Regions from separate parts of the Streptomyces sp. NPDC030893 genome, predicted to be linked through region 2. Evidence: riboswitches for the same ligand, from Rfam matches in the RefSeq annotation. Region 2 holds a riboswitch; the other holds the start of a gene.
What was found. Region 2 has a riboswitch for glycine ahead of gcvT (glycine cleavage system aminomethyltransferase GcvT). Riboswitches for the same ligand answer to the same signal wherever they lie in the genome.
Positions count from the first base shown of each region.

Region 1: linked by a shared signal. The riboswitch ahead of gcvP (aminomethyl-transferring glycine dehydrogenase) and the one ahead of gcvT (glycine cleavage system aminomethyltransferase GcvT) in region 2 are both predicted to bind glycine.

Region 1 is NZ_JBVIFC010000013.1:217,545-224,638, forward strand. Features, by position in the region: gene gcvP (aminomethyl-transferring glycine dehydrogenase) at 1-2,569, opposite strand, end outside; glycine riboswitch at 2,744-2,839, opposite strand; gene ACZ434_RS24115 (PRC-barrel domain-containing protein) at 2,953-3,327, shown strand; partial or broken gene ACZ434_RS24120 (DNA polymerase IV) at 3,246-4,720, opposite strand; gene ACZ434_RS24125 (MerR family transcriptional regulator) at 4,780-5,463, opposite strand; gene ACZ434_RS24130 (bifunctional nuclease family protein) at 5,654-6,127, opposite strand; gene ftsR (transcriptional regulator FtsR) at 6,211-6,954, opposite strand; gene ACZ434_RS24140 (FHA domain-containing protein) at 6,993-7,094, opposite strand, start outside.
Region 2 is NZ_JBVIFC010000007.1:270,959-278,052, reverse strand. Features, by position in the region: gene ACZ434_RS16820 (DUF6236 family protein) at 1-494, shown strand, start outside; gene ACZ434_RS16815 (L-serine ammonia-lyase) at 498-1,865, opposite strand; gene glyA (serine hydroxymethyltransferase) at 2,033-3,292, opposite strand; gene gcvH (glycine cleavage system protein GcvH) at 3,307-3,684, opposite strand; gene gcvT (glycine cleavage system aminomethyltransferase GcvT) at 3,798-4,916, opposite strand; glycine riboswitch at 4,955-5,079, opposite strand; glycine riboswitch at 5,080-5,180, opposite strand; gene ACZ434_RS16795 (AAA family ATPase) at 5,402-6,070, shown strand; gene ACZ434_RS16790 (enhanced serine sensitivity protein SseB) at 6,124-6,900, shown strand.

The DNA.
Region 1 (7,094 bases), on a different contig from region 2:
TCAGCGTGCCGGCCACCGGGAACGACATCGTCGGCGCGTGGAACCCGTAGTCGATCAGACGCTTGGCCACGTCGTCCACGGTCACGCCGGTCGCCTTGGTCAGCGGGCGCAGGTCGATGATGCACTCGTGCGCGACCAGGCCGCCGGGGCCGGTGTAGAGCACCGGGTAGTGCGGCTCCAGGCGCTTGGCGATGTAGTTGGCGCTGAGCACGGCCACCTGGGTGGCCCGCTTCAGGCCCTCGCCGCCCATGAGACGGACGTACGCCCACGAGATGGGCAGGATGCCCGCCGAACCCCACGGCGCCGCCGAGATGGGGCCCACGCCCGTCTCCGGCCCGGCCTCGGGCTGGAGCGGGTGGTTCGGCAGGTACGGGGCGAGGTGGGCCCGTACGCCGACCGGGCCGACGCCGGGACCGCCGCCGCCGTGCGGGATGCAGAACGTCTTGTGCAGGTTCAGGTGCGAGACGTCGCCGCCGAAGTGGCCGGGCTTGGCCAGACCGACCAGGGCGTTGAGGTTGGCGCCGTCCACGTACACCTGGCCGCCGGCCTCGTGCACCTCGGCGCAGATGTCGGCGACGTGCTCCTCGAACACACCGTGCGTCGAGGGGTACGTGATCATCAGCACCGCCAGCTGGTCGCGGTACTGCCCGATCTTCGCCCGCAGGTCCGCGACGTCGACCTCGCCGTCGTCGGACGTCTTGACGACGACGACCTTCATTCCGGCCATCACGGCGCTGGCGGCATTGGTGCCGTGCGCGGAGGACGGGATCAGGCAGACGGTGCGCTGCTCGTCGCCGTTGGCCCGGTGGTAGCCGCGGACGGCGAGCAGGCCGGCCAGCTCGCCCTGGGAACCGGCGTTGGGCTGGAGGGAGACCTTGTCGTAGCCGGTGACCTCGGCGAGACGCTCCTCCAGCTCACGGATGAGGGTGAGGTAGCCCTGCGCCTGCTCGGCGGGCACGAACGGGTGCAGCTGCCCGAACTCGGGCCAGGTGACCGGTTCCATCTCGGTGGTCGCGTTGAGCTTCATGGTGCAGGAGCCCAGCGGGATCATGCCGCGGTCCAGCGCGTAGTCGCGGTCGGCGAGGCGGCGCAGGTAGCGCAGCATCGCGGTCTCGGAGCGGTGCTGCTGGAAGACGGGGTGCGTCAGGTACTCGTCGTCGCGCAGCAGGGCGTCCGGCAGGGTGTCCGGGGCGGCCGCGTCCAGGGCCTCGATGTCGCCCTCGGCGCCGAAGGCGCTCCACACGGCGGTCAGCCGGTCGCGCGTGGTGGTCTCGTCGCAGGCGATGGAGACGTGGTCGGCGTCGACGAGACGCAGGTTGACGCCGTTGTCACGGGCGGCGGCCACGACCTCGGCGGCCCGCCCGGCGACGCGCACGGTCAGCGTGTCGAAGTAGGAGCCGTGCACGATCTCGGCTCCGGCGGCCCGCAGCCCCTCGGCGAGGACCGTGGCGTACCGGTGGGTGCGCCGGGCGATGACCCGCAGACCCTCGGGGCCGTGGTAGACGGCGTACATCCCGGCCATGACGGCCAGCAGCACCTGGGCGGTGCAGATGTTGCTGGTGGCCTTCTCACGGCGGATGTGCTGCTCACGGGTCTGCAGGGCGAGGCGGTAGGCCTTGTGTCCGTCCACGTCGACGGAGACGCCGACGAGACGGCCGGGCAGGCTGCGCGCCATCTTCTCCTGCACCGCCATGTAGCCGGCGTGCGGTCCGCCGAAGCCCATCGGCACACCGAAACGCTGGGTGGTGCCGACGGCGATGTCCGCGCCCAGCTCGCCGGGCGACTTCAGCAGGGTGAGGGCGAGCAGGTCCGCGGCGACGGTGACGAGCGCGCCCAGCTCGTGCGCCTGGTCGATGACCGGCTTGATGTCGCGCACGGCACCGGAGGCGCCCGGGTACTGGATCAGCACGCCGTTGATCTCGCGCTCGGCGAGCCCGGCGGGGATGCCGTCGCTCAGGTCGGCGACGACGACCTCCACCCCGGTCGGCTCGGCACGCGTCTCGATCACGGCGATGGTCTGCGGCAGGGCGTCCGCGTCGACCAGGAACAGGCCCTTCTTGTTCCTGCCCATGCGCCGCGACAGCGCCATCGCCTCGGCGGCGGCGGTGCCCTCGTCGAGCAGGGAGGCACCGGAGGTGGGCAGGCCGGTGAGCTCGGCGACCACGGTCTGGAAGTTCAGCAGCGCCTCGAGCCGGCCCTGGGAGATCTCCGGCTGGTAGGGCGTGTAGGCCGTGTACCAGGCGGGGTTCTCCATCACGTTGCGCAGGATGACGGGCGGTGTGAAGGTGCCGTAGTAGCCGAGCCCGATCATGGACCCGAGCACCTCGTTGCGGTCGGCCAGGGTCCGCAGCTCGGCCAGCACCTCGGCCTCGCTCCGCGCACCGGGCAGGTCCAGCGCCTCGGCGTTCTTGATCACATCCGGCACGGCGGCGGCGGTCAGCTCGTCCAGCGAGCCGTAGCCGACCTGGGCGAGCATCTTGGCCCGGGCCTCGTGGTCGGGGCCGATGTGGCGCTGTTCGAAGGGGATTCCCCGTTCGAGTTCGGAGAGCGGAGTGCGAGGGGCGGTCATTGAGGAGGCCTCCTGGTCCGACGACCTTCGAGGGGCACCACGGCGCAGGTGCCCGGACGGCCTCCCCCTCTGTCATCTCAACCTGAGAGCTTCACCGGAACGCCCGGGGCGGTCCGGTTTTCACCGTCGGTGAGAGCGGAAGCCGTCGACACCCGCCCTGCTTTCCAGAGTGACCTCGTCCGTGCGGTACGTGTGCCTGAGAGATTCCGGGGAGGATTTGCTCCTTCGGCGCCTCCGGTGGTGCCTGGAGGGCTCTCCCGCACGGGGTCAGCGGCCGATTGCCAGCGTACCAGCGAGCACAACACCGGGGCTTCGAGTGGCCGCACCGCCGATTCTGCCGTTTTGTAGTGCTTACGGATGAGTTTGCGACCAGTGGAGGGCCCGTGCAGACCGACATCGATCCGCGCCACCTGATCGGCCGCAAGGCGTTCGACCGCACCGGAAACCGGATCGGCACCATCGACGAGGTGTATCTCGACGACGCCACCGGCGTACCGGAGTGGGCGGCGATACGCACCGGCCTGTTCAGCCGGGACGCCTTCGTCCCCCTGGAGCCCAGCGAACTGATCGACGGCGCCCTCCACGTGCCGTTCGAACGGGCCCTGATCAAGGACGCACCCGACTTCGGTGTGGGCCGCCATCTCTCCCCCGAGCAGGAACTTCAGCTCTACCACCACTACGGTCTGGACGTCGCCGCGCCCCCTCCGCTGGAGGACCGCGACTTCGGCAGGCTGGCGGGCAAGGACAAGCAGGTCTGACCCGCCGCCCCGCTCACCCGCTCCCGTCGCCGGCTCTCGCGCTCTCGTCCTCCCCCGGTCCCGGTGACACCAGCGGCAGCGGATCCGCCGGTTCCAGGGCCGGGTCGTCGGTGCGGAAGGTCCTCACCCGGCCCGGCCGGGAATCGGGCGTCTCGAAGCGGACGGTGACCCGGCCCAGCCCACTGCCCTGCACCCAGCCGTGCCCGTACGCGCTGTGCCGCACGTCGTGCCCGGCCGGCCAGCGCCGCTCGGCGGGGACCGGGCTCGCCGCCTCCTGCGCGGCCTCGGGCGCCTCGTGAGCGGATTCCTCCCCGGCCACGCCCGCCGCCTGCGCGAACAGGTCCTCCTGGGTGTAGTCGGCCAGTCCGCTGACTCCCACCCCGAGCAGCCGCACCCCGCCCGTGGTGTCGACCGCGTCCAGCAGCCGCGCGGCGGCCTCGCGCACCACCGCGGGATCGTCCGTGGGCCCCCGCAGCGTCTCGGACCGGGTGAGCGTGGAGAAGTCGTACCGCCGCACCTTGAGCACGATCGTGCGTCCCGACAGACCGGCCCCGCGCAGTCTGCGCACGCACCGGTCGGCGAGCCGCACGACCTCCGCGGCGACCCGCACCCGGTCGTGGATGTCCACGTCGTAGGTGTCCTCCACCGACACCGACTTGGCCTCCCGCTCGGCCACCACCGGCCGCTCGTCCCGCGCCAGCGCCATCGCGAACAGCGCGTGCCCATGGGCCTTGCCCAGTAGCCGTACGAGTTCGTCCTCCCCCGCCTCGGCGAGTTCGCCGACCGTGTGGATCCCGGCCCGGCGCAGATGGTCACCGGTCGCCGGGCCCACACCGGGCAGGGTGCGCACGGACAGCGGTGCCAGCAGCGCACGCTCCGTGCCCGGCTCGATCAGCACCAGCCCGTCCGGCTTCGCCTGCTCCGAGGCGATCTTCGCGAGCATCTTGGAGACGGCCAGCCCCACCGAACCGGTGAGCCCCGTGACCTCCCGTATGTCCGCGCGCAGCTTCGCCCCGGCCAGACGGGCCGACCGCTCGTCCCAGGCGCTGCCGCCGGCCTCCAGGTCCACGAAGGCCTCGTCCAGGCTGAGCGGCTCCACCAGCGGCGACATGGCCCGCAGCAGGCCCATCACCTGCTCGCTGATGGACCGGTAGAGGGCGAACCTCGGCACCAGGTACGCGGCGTTGGGCGCGAGCCTCCGGGCCTGCGCCATGGGCATCGCCGAGTGGACGCCGAAGATCCGTGCCTCGTACGAGGCGGTGGCGACCACACCGCGCGGCCCGAGCCCGCCCACGACGACGGCCTTCCCGCGCAGACTCGGCTTGGACGCCTGCTCCACCGAGGCGAAGAAGGCATCCATGTCGAGATGCAGGATCGTGGGCGCGGCTCTCACGTGTCCGATGCTGCCCTACGCCACTGACAATGCCCTGTTGGGAGGGGTGCGGGAGCTTCTCAGACGGCCTTGTTGCGGCGCCGCGCCAGCTCGTCCATCGGGTTGTGGCCGACCAGGGTCTCCCCGGTGTCGACGCGCTCCCCGTGCAGCTGCGACAGCGCGCTCTCGACATCGCGCCACACCACGCCCACGGCGATGCCGAAGACGCCCTGGCCGCCCTGGAGCAGGGCGTGCACCTCGTCGGGCGAGGCGCACTCGTAGACGGTGGCGCCGTCGCTCATCAGCGTCATGCGCTCCAGATCGCTGAAGCCGCTCTCGCGCAGGTGCTGGACGGCGCTGCGGATGTTCTGCAGGGACACGCCCGTGTCCAGGAACCGCTTGACGATCTTCAGCACGACGACGTCGCGGAAGCTGTACAGCCGCTGCGTCCCCGACCCGTGGGCCGGTCGCACGCTCGGCTCGACCAGTCCCGTACGGGCCCAGTAGTCGAGCTGCCGGTAGGTGATGCCGGCGGCGGCGCAGGCCGTGGGTCCCCGGTAGCCGATCTCCTCGGAGGCCGTGACCGCCGCCCCCGCGCCGCTCGGCACGGCCGTGGGCCGCTGCGGGGCGTGCTCGGTCGCACCGCCGTGCACGGGATACCCCGCGCTCGGCCGGAACCGGGAGCTCTGGGGAGGATACGGCCCGCTCGCCCCGAAACCGCGTCCGGGGGCACCCCCAGCCGTACCGTCGCCGCTGCTTCTCACGCCGACCTCCGTCCTTGACCTGCCTCCCCGACGGTAGGCAGTCACCAAGGGTGCGTCAACGATCGCCACACTCGGCACGCCGAGTGATAATCACCCTAAGAGTGGTTTCCCGTGCCCCACCGCGGGGAAAGGCTAGCCGAATGCCTGCCGCTCGGGCCTGACGCCCGGCCACGGCGGCGGCCGCCCTCCCTCACTGGTTGCTGGTTCCGAAGTCCTCCGGCGAGATCTGGTCGAGGAACTCGCGGAACTTCTCCACCTCGTCCTCCTGCTCGTCCGGAATGGCGATGCCGGCGTCGTCGAGCACCGTGTCACTGCCGTAGATCGGCGTTCCCGTGCGCAGCGCCAGCGCTATGGCGTCGGAGGGGCGGGCGCTCACCTCGACCCCGCTGGCGAAGACCAGCTCCGCGTAGAAGACACCCTCGCGCAGGTCGGTGATGCGCACCTCGGTGAGCTCCTGTCCGACGGCTTCCAGCACGTCCTTGAACAGGTCGTGGGTCAGCGGTCGTGCCGGTGCCATGCCCTGCTGGGCGAAGGCGATGGCCGTCGCCTCCCCTGGTCCGATCCAGATGGGGAGGTAGCGGTCGCCGCCCACTTCACGCAACAGCACGATCGGTTGGTTGGAGGGCATCTCGACCCGGACACCTACGACATCGAGCTCGTTCACACAGCAACCCTAGGCCGTGCCCGGGACGTTTGGGTAGTCGGGCCGGGGTCGGGTGGCCGATCCGCTCCCCCGGCCCCGCGCGATCAGGGCAGCCGCACCCCGAGCGCCGACTGCACCAGCGCCGCGTGCAGCTTCACCGCGAGTCCGGCGAGCTCCTTGGTGCGGGCCTCGGCGTGCGCCCTGGTCTGCGGGTTGCGGTGGCGCCGCAGCGGGGCGACGACCTGGTCCACCAGACCGGCCTCCCGGTCGGCGGCGGCCTTCATCGCCCGGAGATGACGTGGCTCGATCCCGAACCGCCCCAGCTCGGTGATGAGCCCGGCGACCGTGACCGCCTCGGCGTCGTACACCCCGTCCTCCACGGGGGCGAGCAGTCCGTAGGACTCCCACTCGGCGAGTTCGGGCTCGGCGACACCGGCGGCGGCGAGCAGCTGGCAGCGGCCGATACGGGCCGGTGCGGGCCCGTCGGCGGCCGGTTCGTGGGCGGCGGCCTCACCCTCACCCGGACGGCTCAGCACCGGCAGCGGGGCGGCCTCACCGCGCTCCATGGCCGCCAGGTGCTCCCGGATCACCTTGAGCGGCAGATAGTGGTCCCGCTGGATCCGCAGCACCTGTCCGAGGCGCTCGACGTCCCCGGCGCTGAACTTGCGGTACCCCGACGGGGTCCGCTGCGGCTCGATCAGCCCTTCCGACTCCAGGAAGCGGATCTTGGAGATGGTGACCTCGGGGAACTCCTCACGCAGCACGTTCAGCACCGCCCCGATGCTCATCAGTCCGGTGCCCGCGGCGGCGGCGCCGTCGCCGGCACCGCCGCTCGGTGTCTGAAGCATGGACCTTCCCTGGGCTCCCCCGGCCGGAACCGGGGCCGTCAGTAGCCCCGCTGGCTCGCGTAGAAGACCAGCCGGTACTTGCCGATCTGCACCTCGTCCCCGTTGGACACGGCGATCTGGTCGATCCGCTCACGGTTGAC
Region 2 (7,094 bases):
TCGTGGACCTCCGCACGCGGTACGAGCCGGAGTTCCACGCCTACATGGACGCCGTCGCCCGCACGGTCGCGGACCTGTCCGGGGAACTGGCCGGCATCAGCAGTGCTCAGGCCCTGGACCTGTACGTACGGCAGGCGGTGCACCAGAACTTCGACGTCGAGCTGGAGAAGCTGCGCAGGGCGATCAACGGCGTGGGCCTCCAGACGATCACCACGTCCGTCAGCACCACCTTCGACACCCCCACCTCGGCGGCCGTGGCGGGCGGGCTGATCGGCGCGCTCGGCGGCACCCTGGCGGGCAGCGCGACGGGTCTCGTAGCCGGTGTCGGCGCCGCGGCCGTCGGTGTCCTCGGCGGGGCGCGCAGACAGCGCGACGAAGCGCTCGCCGCCTCCCCGGTCAGTTTTCTCCTGCGGGTCGAGCGGGGGCTGGCGCCCGCCACCGCGGTGCGGAGGATCGGGCGCGCCCTGCGGCGTGGTGCCGGCGCCGGCGCGTGAGCCTCAGCACTCGATGATGTTCACCGCGAGCCCGCCCCGGGCCGTCTCCTTGTACTTGACCGACATGTCCGCGCCGGTCTCCTTCATGGTCTTGATGACCTTGTCCAGGGACACCTTGTGCGAGCCGTCGCCGCGCATCGCCATCCGTGCCGCCGTGACCGCCTTCACCGCGGCCATGCCGTTGCGCTCGATGCACGGGATCTGGACGAGGCCGCCGACCGGGTCGCAGGTCAGGCCGAGATTGTGCTCCATGCCGATCTCGGCGGCGTTCTCCACCTGCTCCGGGGAGCCGCCCAGCACCTCGGCGAGGGCGCCCGCGGCCATCGAGCAGGCCGAGCCGACCTCGCCCTGGCAGCCGACCTCCGCGCCGGAGATGGAGGCGTTCTCCTTGAAGAGCATGCCGATCGCGCCGGCCGCCAGCAGGAAGCGGACCACGCCCTCCTCGTCGGCGCCGGGCACGAAGTTCATGTAGTAGTGCAGGACGGCCGGGATGATTCCGGCCGCGCCGTTCGTCGGCGCCGTGACGACCCGGCCGCCGGCCGCGTTCTCCTCGTTCACGGCCATCGCGTAGAGGGTGATCCACTCCATGGCGAGCGCCTGCGGGTCGCCCTCGGAGCGCAGCTTGCGCGCGGTGTTCGCGGCGCGGCGGCGCACCTTCAGCCCGCCCGGCAGGATGCCCTCGCGGGACATGCCCCGGTCCACGCAGGCCCGCATCACCTGCCAGATCTCCAGCAGGCCCGCCCGGATCTCCTCCTCGCTGCGCCAGGCGCGCTCGTTCTCCAGCATCAGCGCGGAGATCGACAGACCGGTCTCCCGGGTCAGGCGCAGCAGCTCGTCGCCCGTGCGGAAGGGGTACTTCAGGACGGTGTCGTCGAGCTTGATGCGGTCCGCGCCCACGGCCTCCTCGTCGACGACGAACCCGCCGCCCACCGAGTAGTACGTCTTCGACAGCAGCTCCGCGTCGGAGGCGTCGTGCGCCCACAGCGTCATGCCGTTGGCGTGGTACGGCAGTGCCTTGCGGCGGTGCAGCACCATGTCGTCGTCGAAGGAGAACGCGATCTCGTGCTCGCCGAGCAGCCGGATCCGGCCGCCGTCCTTGATCTTCTCCACCCGTTCGTCGGCGGACTCCACGTCCACCGTGCGCGGCGAGTCGCCCTCCAGGCCCAGCAGCACCGCCTTGGGCGTGCCGTGGCCGTGGCCGGTGGCGCCCAGGGAGCCGTACAGCTCCGCCCGCACCGAGGCGACGGAGTCCAACAGGTCCTCGTTGCGCAGCCGCCGGGCGAACATCCGGGCCGCCCGCATCGGGCCGACCGTGTGCGAGCTGGACGGGCCGATGCCGATCGAGAACAGATCGAAGACCGAGATGGCCACGGGAGGACTCCTAAGGGTTCGGCGGACGACGCTGTCCACCGGGAAGGGGTGGTTCGGCAGAGCGACGGGTGAGGGAACGTTCATGCGGTTCACGGTGCGGGGCACCGCGCCCACCGACCCAGTGTGCGCGATGCCCCGGATGTCCGTACCAATAAAAGCGTACGAAATTACTTCAGACCGGGGTACAACGGGTGCTTGCCGGCGAGCGCCGTCACCCGGGCCCGGAGCGCCTCGACGTCGTAGGACGGCTTCAGCGTCTCGGCGATCACGTCCGCGACCTCGGCGAAGTCCTCGGCCGTGAAGCCGCGGGTGGCGAGGGCGGGCGTGCCGATCCGCAGACCCGAGGTCACCATCGGCGGGCGCGGGTCGTTCGGGATCGTGTTGCGGTTGACGGTGATGCCGACCTCGTGCAGCCGGTCCTCCGCCTGCTGCCCGTCCAGCTCGGAGTCGCGCAGGTCCACCAGGACCAGGTGCACGTCCGTACCGCCGGACAGCACGTCCACACCCACGGCCCGGACGTCGTCCTCGACCAGGCGCTCGGCCAGGATGCGGGCGCCCTCCAGGGTGCGGCGCTGGCGCTCCTTGAACTCCTCGGTGGCGCACACCTTGAAGGCGACCGCCTTGGCGGCGACCACGTGCTCCAGCGGACCGCCCTGCTGACCGGGGAAGACCGCGGAGTTGATCTTCTTGGCCAGCTCGGCCGTGGAGAGGATCACACCGCCGCGCGGACCGCCGAGGGTCTTGTGCGTGGTGGTCGTCACCACGTGGGCGTGCGGCACCGGGTTCGGGTGCAGACCCGCGGCGACCAGACCGGCGAAGTGCGCCATGTCGACCATGAGGTACGCGCCGACCTCGTCCGCGATCCGGCGGAACGCCGCGAAGTCCAGCCGGCGCGGGTACGCCGACCAGCCGGCCACGATCAGCTTCGGCTTGTTCTCCTTGGCCAGGCGCTCCACCTCGGCCATGTCGACCCGGCCGTCGTCGCCGACGTGGTAGGCGACCACGTTGTAGAGCTTGCCGGAGAAGTTGATCTTCATGCCGTGGGTCAGGTGCCCGCCGTGCGCGAGGTTCAGGCCCATGATCGTGTCACCGGGCTTGAGCAGCGCGAACATCGCGGCCGCGTTGGCCTGCGCACCCGAGTGCGGCTGCACGTTGGCGTGCTCGGCGCCGAAGAGCTCCTTGACCCGGTCGATCGCGATCTGCTCGATCACGTCGACGTGCTCGCAGCCGCCGTAGTAGCGGCGGCCGGGGTAGCCCTCGGCGTACTTGTTCGTCAGGACCGAGCCCTGGGCCTCCATGACCGCGACCGGGGCGAAGTTCTCCGAGGCGATCATCTCGAGGGTGGACTGCTGACGGTGCAGTTCGGCGTCGACCGCGGCGGCCACCGCGGGGTCGAGTTCGTGCAGGGGCGTGTTCAGAAGCGACATACGGATACGACTCCTCAGCCCGCGATCGCGGCTTCGTACTCGGCGGCGGTCATCAGGTCGGCCTGCTCGTCGGTGACGCGCACCTTGAACAGCCAGCCGTCCCCGAACGGCGCCGAGTTCACCAGCGACGGGTCGTTCACGACGTCCTCGTTGACCTCGGTGATCTCACCGCTGACCGGGGAGTAGAGGTCGCTGACCGACTTGGTCGACTCCAGCTCGCCGCAGGTCTCGCCCGCGGTCACGGTGTCACCGACCTCGGGGAGCTGGACGAAGACCACGTCGCCGAGCGCGTTGGCCGCGTGCTCCGTGATGCCGACCGTCGACACGCCGTCCTCGGCGGCCGTCAGCCACTCGTGCTCCTTGCTGTAACGCAGCTGCGTGGGGTTGCTCATGGCCTGAATTCTCCTGTACAGGGGGATGACGGATGACTGAGGGGGCTGCGCGCGGCGCCCGTGAGCAGGCACGACCTGCTCACCTCAGGCGCGCGGGGCGTCCGACGACGGTGTCACTTCCGCCGCTTGTAGAACGGCAGCGCCACGACCTCGTACGGCTCGTGGCTGCCGCGGATGTCCACGCCGACGCCCTCGGTGCCGGGCGCCGCGTGCGCCGGGTCGACGTACGCCATGGCGATCGGCTTGCCCAGGGTGGGGGAGGGGGCGCCGGAGGTGACCTCGCCGATCACCTCGCCGCCCGCCACCACCGCGTACCCGGCGCGCGGGACGCGGCGGCCCTCGGCGACCAGGCCGACCAGGACGCGGGGCGGCTGCGCCGCGGCCCGCTCGGCGGCCTCGGCCAGCGCCGCGCGGCCCACGAAGTCGCCCTCCTTCTCGAACTTCACCACCCGGCCGAAACCGGCGTCGAAGGGCGTCAGGGAGGGGCTCAGTTCGTTCCCGTACAGCGGCATGCCCGCCTCCAGGCGGAGCGTGTCCCGGCAGGACAGCCCGCACGGGACCAGGCCCGCGCCCTCGCCGGCCTTGGTCAGCGCCTGCCACAGCTCCACCGCGTGCTCCGGCTTCACGAACAGCTCGAAGCCGTCCTCGCCGGTGTACCCCGTGCGGGCGATGAGCGCGGGGACACCGGCGACCGTGCCGGGCAGACCGGCGTAGTACTTCAGGCCGTCCAGGTCGGCGTCGGTGAGCGAGGCGAGGATGCCCTGCGACTCGGGGCCCTGCACCGCGAGCAGCGCGTAGGCGTCACGGTCGTCGCGGACCTCGGCGTCGAAACCGGCCGAGCGCTCGACGAGCGCGTCCAGCACCGTCTGCGCGTTGGAGGCGTTGGCGACGACCAGGAACTCCGTCTCGCCGAGCCGGTAGACGATCAGGTCGTCCAGGATGCCGCCGTCCTCGCGGCAGATCATGGTGTAGCGGGCGCGGCCGGGCTTCACACCGCCGATGTTGCCGACGAGGGCATGGTCGAGGAGCGCGGCGGCCTGCGGGCCGGCGACCGCGATCTCGCCCATGTGCGAGAGGTCGAAGAGGCCGGCCTTCGTGCGCACGGCGTTGTGCTCGTCGCGCTCGGAGCCGTAGCGCAGGGGCATGTCCCAGCCGGCGAAGTCGGTCATCGTCGCACCGAGCGACCGGTGCAGGGCATCGAGCGCGGTCCGGCGAGGTTCGGTACTGCTCATCGGTCGGTCTCCCAGGAGGCATGAAGGGCGAGGGCACTTCCTCCCCATCTGTCATCGGAACCTGAGAGGTTCGCCATGACCGCCCGCACAGCGGAGGAGCACGGCTTGCACCTTGGGTGGAGCCACTGGAGCACGGCTGCAGCGGCCCGCTTTTCAGATGTGCCTCGCCCGCGCGGTAACGGGGCCTGAGAGATTCAAGGGAGGGACTTGCTCCTTCGGCGCCCCGGCGGCAAACGGTGCCGGGGACTCTCCCGCGCGGATTCAAACGGCCGGTATGCAGTTGGCGCGCACATCATTGCACGCATCTTGAGCGTGCGGCAGGGGGACCCTTTCCTGGGATGCACAGGTTGTACGGGCACGGTCACAGGGAGCTGTGACAGGCCTGTTGCGGGAAAGGCACGGAAACGGGAGACCGGGGCATTACCTTCTCTTTACACTCGGCGGGGAACCGGACTCACAGCCGGTCCCAGGGGAGGACCAACACGGTGAACAGGACCACGGCGTGCGCCGCCACCACGGGCGTCACGCTGCCCCCGCAGTCGGCCGACCGGGCCGGCAGGGACTCCGGCGCACTGCCGGCGCCCCTCGTCCGCGATCTGCGCGGCCGGGACGGCCGCAGCCCGCGCGCCCTGCTCTTCGGGCCCCGCGACCTCGTCGTGGTCACCGGACTGCCCGGCAGCGGCAAGTCCACGCTGATGCGCCGCACGGTGCGCGGCACCCGCATCGACTCCCAGGACACCCGCGACCGCTGGGACCGCCGCATGCCCGGCCTGCTGCCCTACGCCGTCTACCGCCCCCTGGTACGCCTCGCCCACTACGCCGGTCTGCGCCGCGCGCTGCGCGCCGGGGCGGCGGTCGTCGTGCACGACTGCGGCACCCAGGCCTGGGTGCGGCGCTGGCTGGCCCGCGAGGCCCGCCGCCGGGGGGCGCGCCTGCATCTGCTCCTGCTCGACGTCACCCCGCAGCAGGCCCTGGCCGGCCAGCGCGAGCGCGGGCGCGGGGTCTCCCGGTACGCGTTCCGGCGGCACCGCGCGGCGAGCGAGCGGCTGCTGCGCGCGGTGGAGCGCGGATGGCTGCCCGCGGACTGCGGCTCGGCGGTGCTGGTGGACCGGCACGCGGCGGACGCACTGCGCCGGATCGGCTTCGCGGGCTGACCGGATAACCTTGCCGCCCACAGCAGTGGTTCCAGGCAGGCGGTAGACGAAAGATGGACTTCCCGGCGTTCCCGGCCCAGACGCACCCCCATCCGCACGGCGGATGGCCCGGCAACGAGCTGGAGGAGGTGCTCTCCGCCTCGCTCGGCGTCCCCTCGGCGGGGAGCCGGATCATCGAGGTACTGGGCCGCAGCTTCGTCTGGGTCCCGCTGCCGAACGGCGGCGGCCCGCACAGCGGCCCGCTGGACCTGCCCACCCTGGAGATCGACGGCCAGGCCTACGTCCCCGTCTTCACCTCCGAGGAACAGTTCCGCCGGGTCGTCGGCTCCCACATGTCGTACACGATCGCCCCCGCCGTGGAGTTCGCCCGCGGGCTGCCGCCGCAGGCTGGGATCGCGGTGAACCCCGGTGGCGTGGTCGCCGTACCGCTGCCGCCGCCGGCCGTGGCCGAACTGTGCCGGGCCGGACACACCCCGCTGGACGGCGCGGCGAGCGGCGGCCGGGTCCGCCTGTTCGAACCCGACTGGCAGGAGGACCCGGTGGACTTCCTGGCGGCCGCCTCGGAGGAGTTCGAGGCCACCGGCGTGGTGACGACCGCCCGCCGCTGCCTGGCCGCGATCGAGACGGAGGCGCCCGTCCTCTTCGTCGGCGTGGAACTCTCCCACTGGGAGGGCGAGGTACGCACCCTCCCCCTGGACGCCCTCGGCCGAGCCCTGGGCCGCACCCCGACCCCCTGGCCGGTCAACCTCGTCCTCATGGACATCGCCCAGGACCCGGTGGCCGACTGGCTCCACACCAGGGTCACCCCCTTCTACACCCGCCACCACTAGCGCCCCGAAGGGGCGCGGGACCGTACTGAGATGCGGCTCCGCCGCGCGGGCGCGATCAACCACAACAAACCCGCACCCGCCCGACGATGCGTAGCCCCCGAGCTCTCCCGCGCCCCCCGAAACCACCCGGCGCTGCACAGCCCACCCCGCCCATCCGCCGGAGGCTTACGCTAGGTTCATCCGCTGGCGAGGTT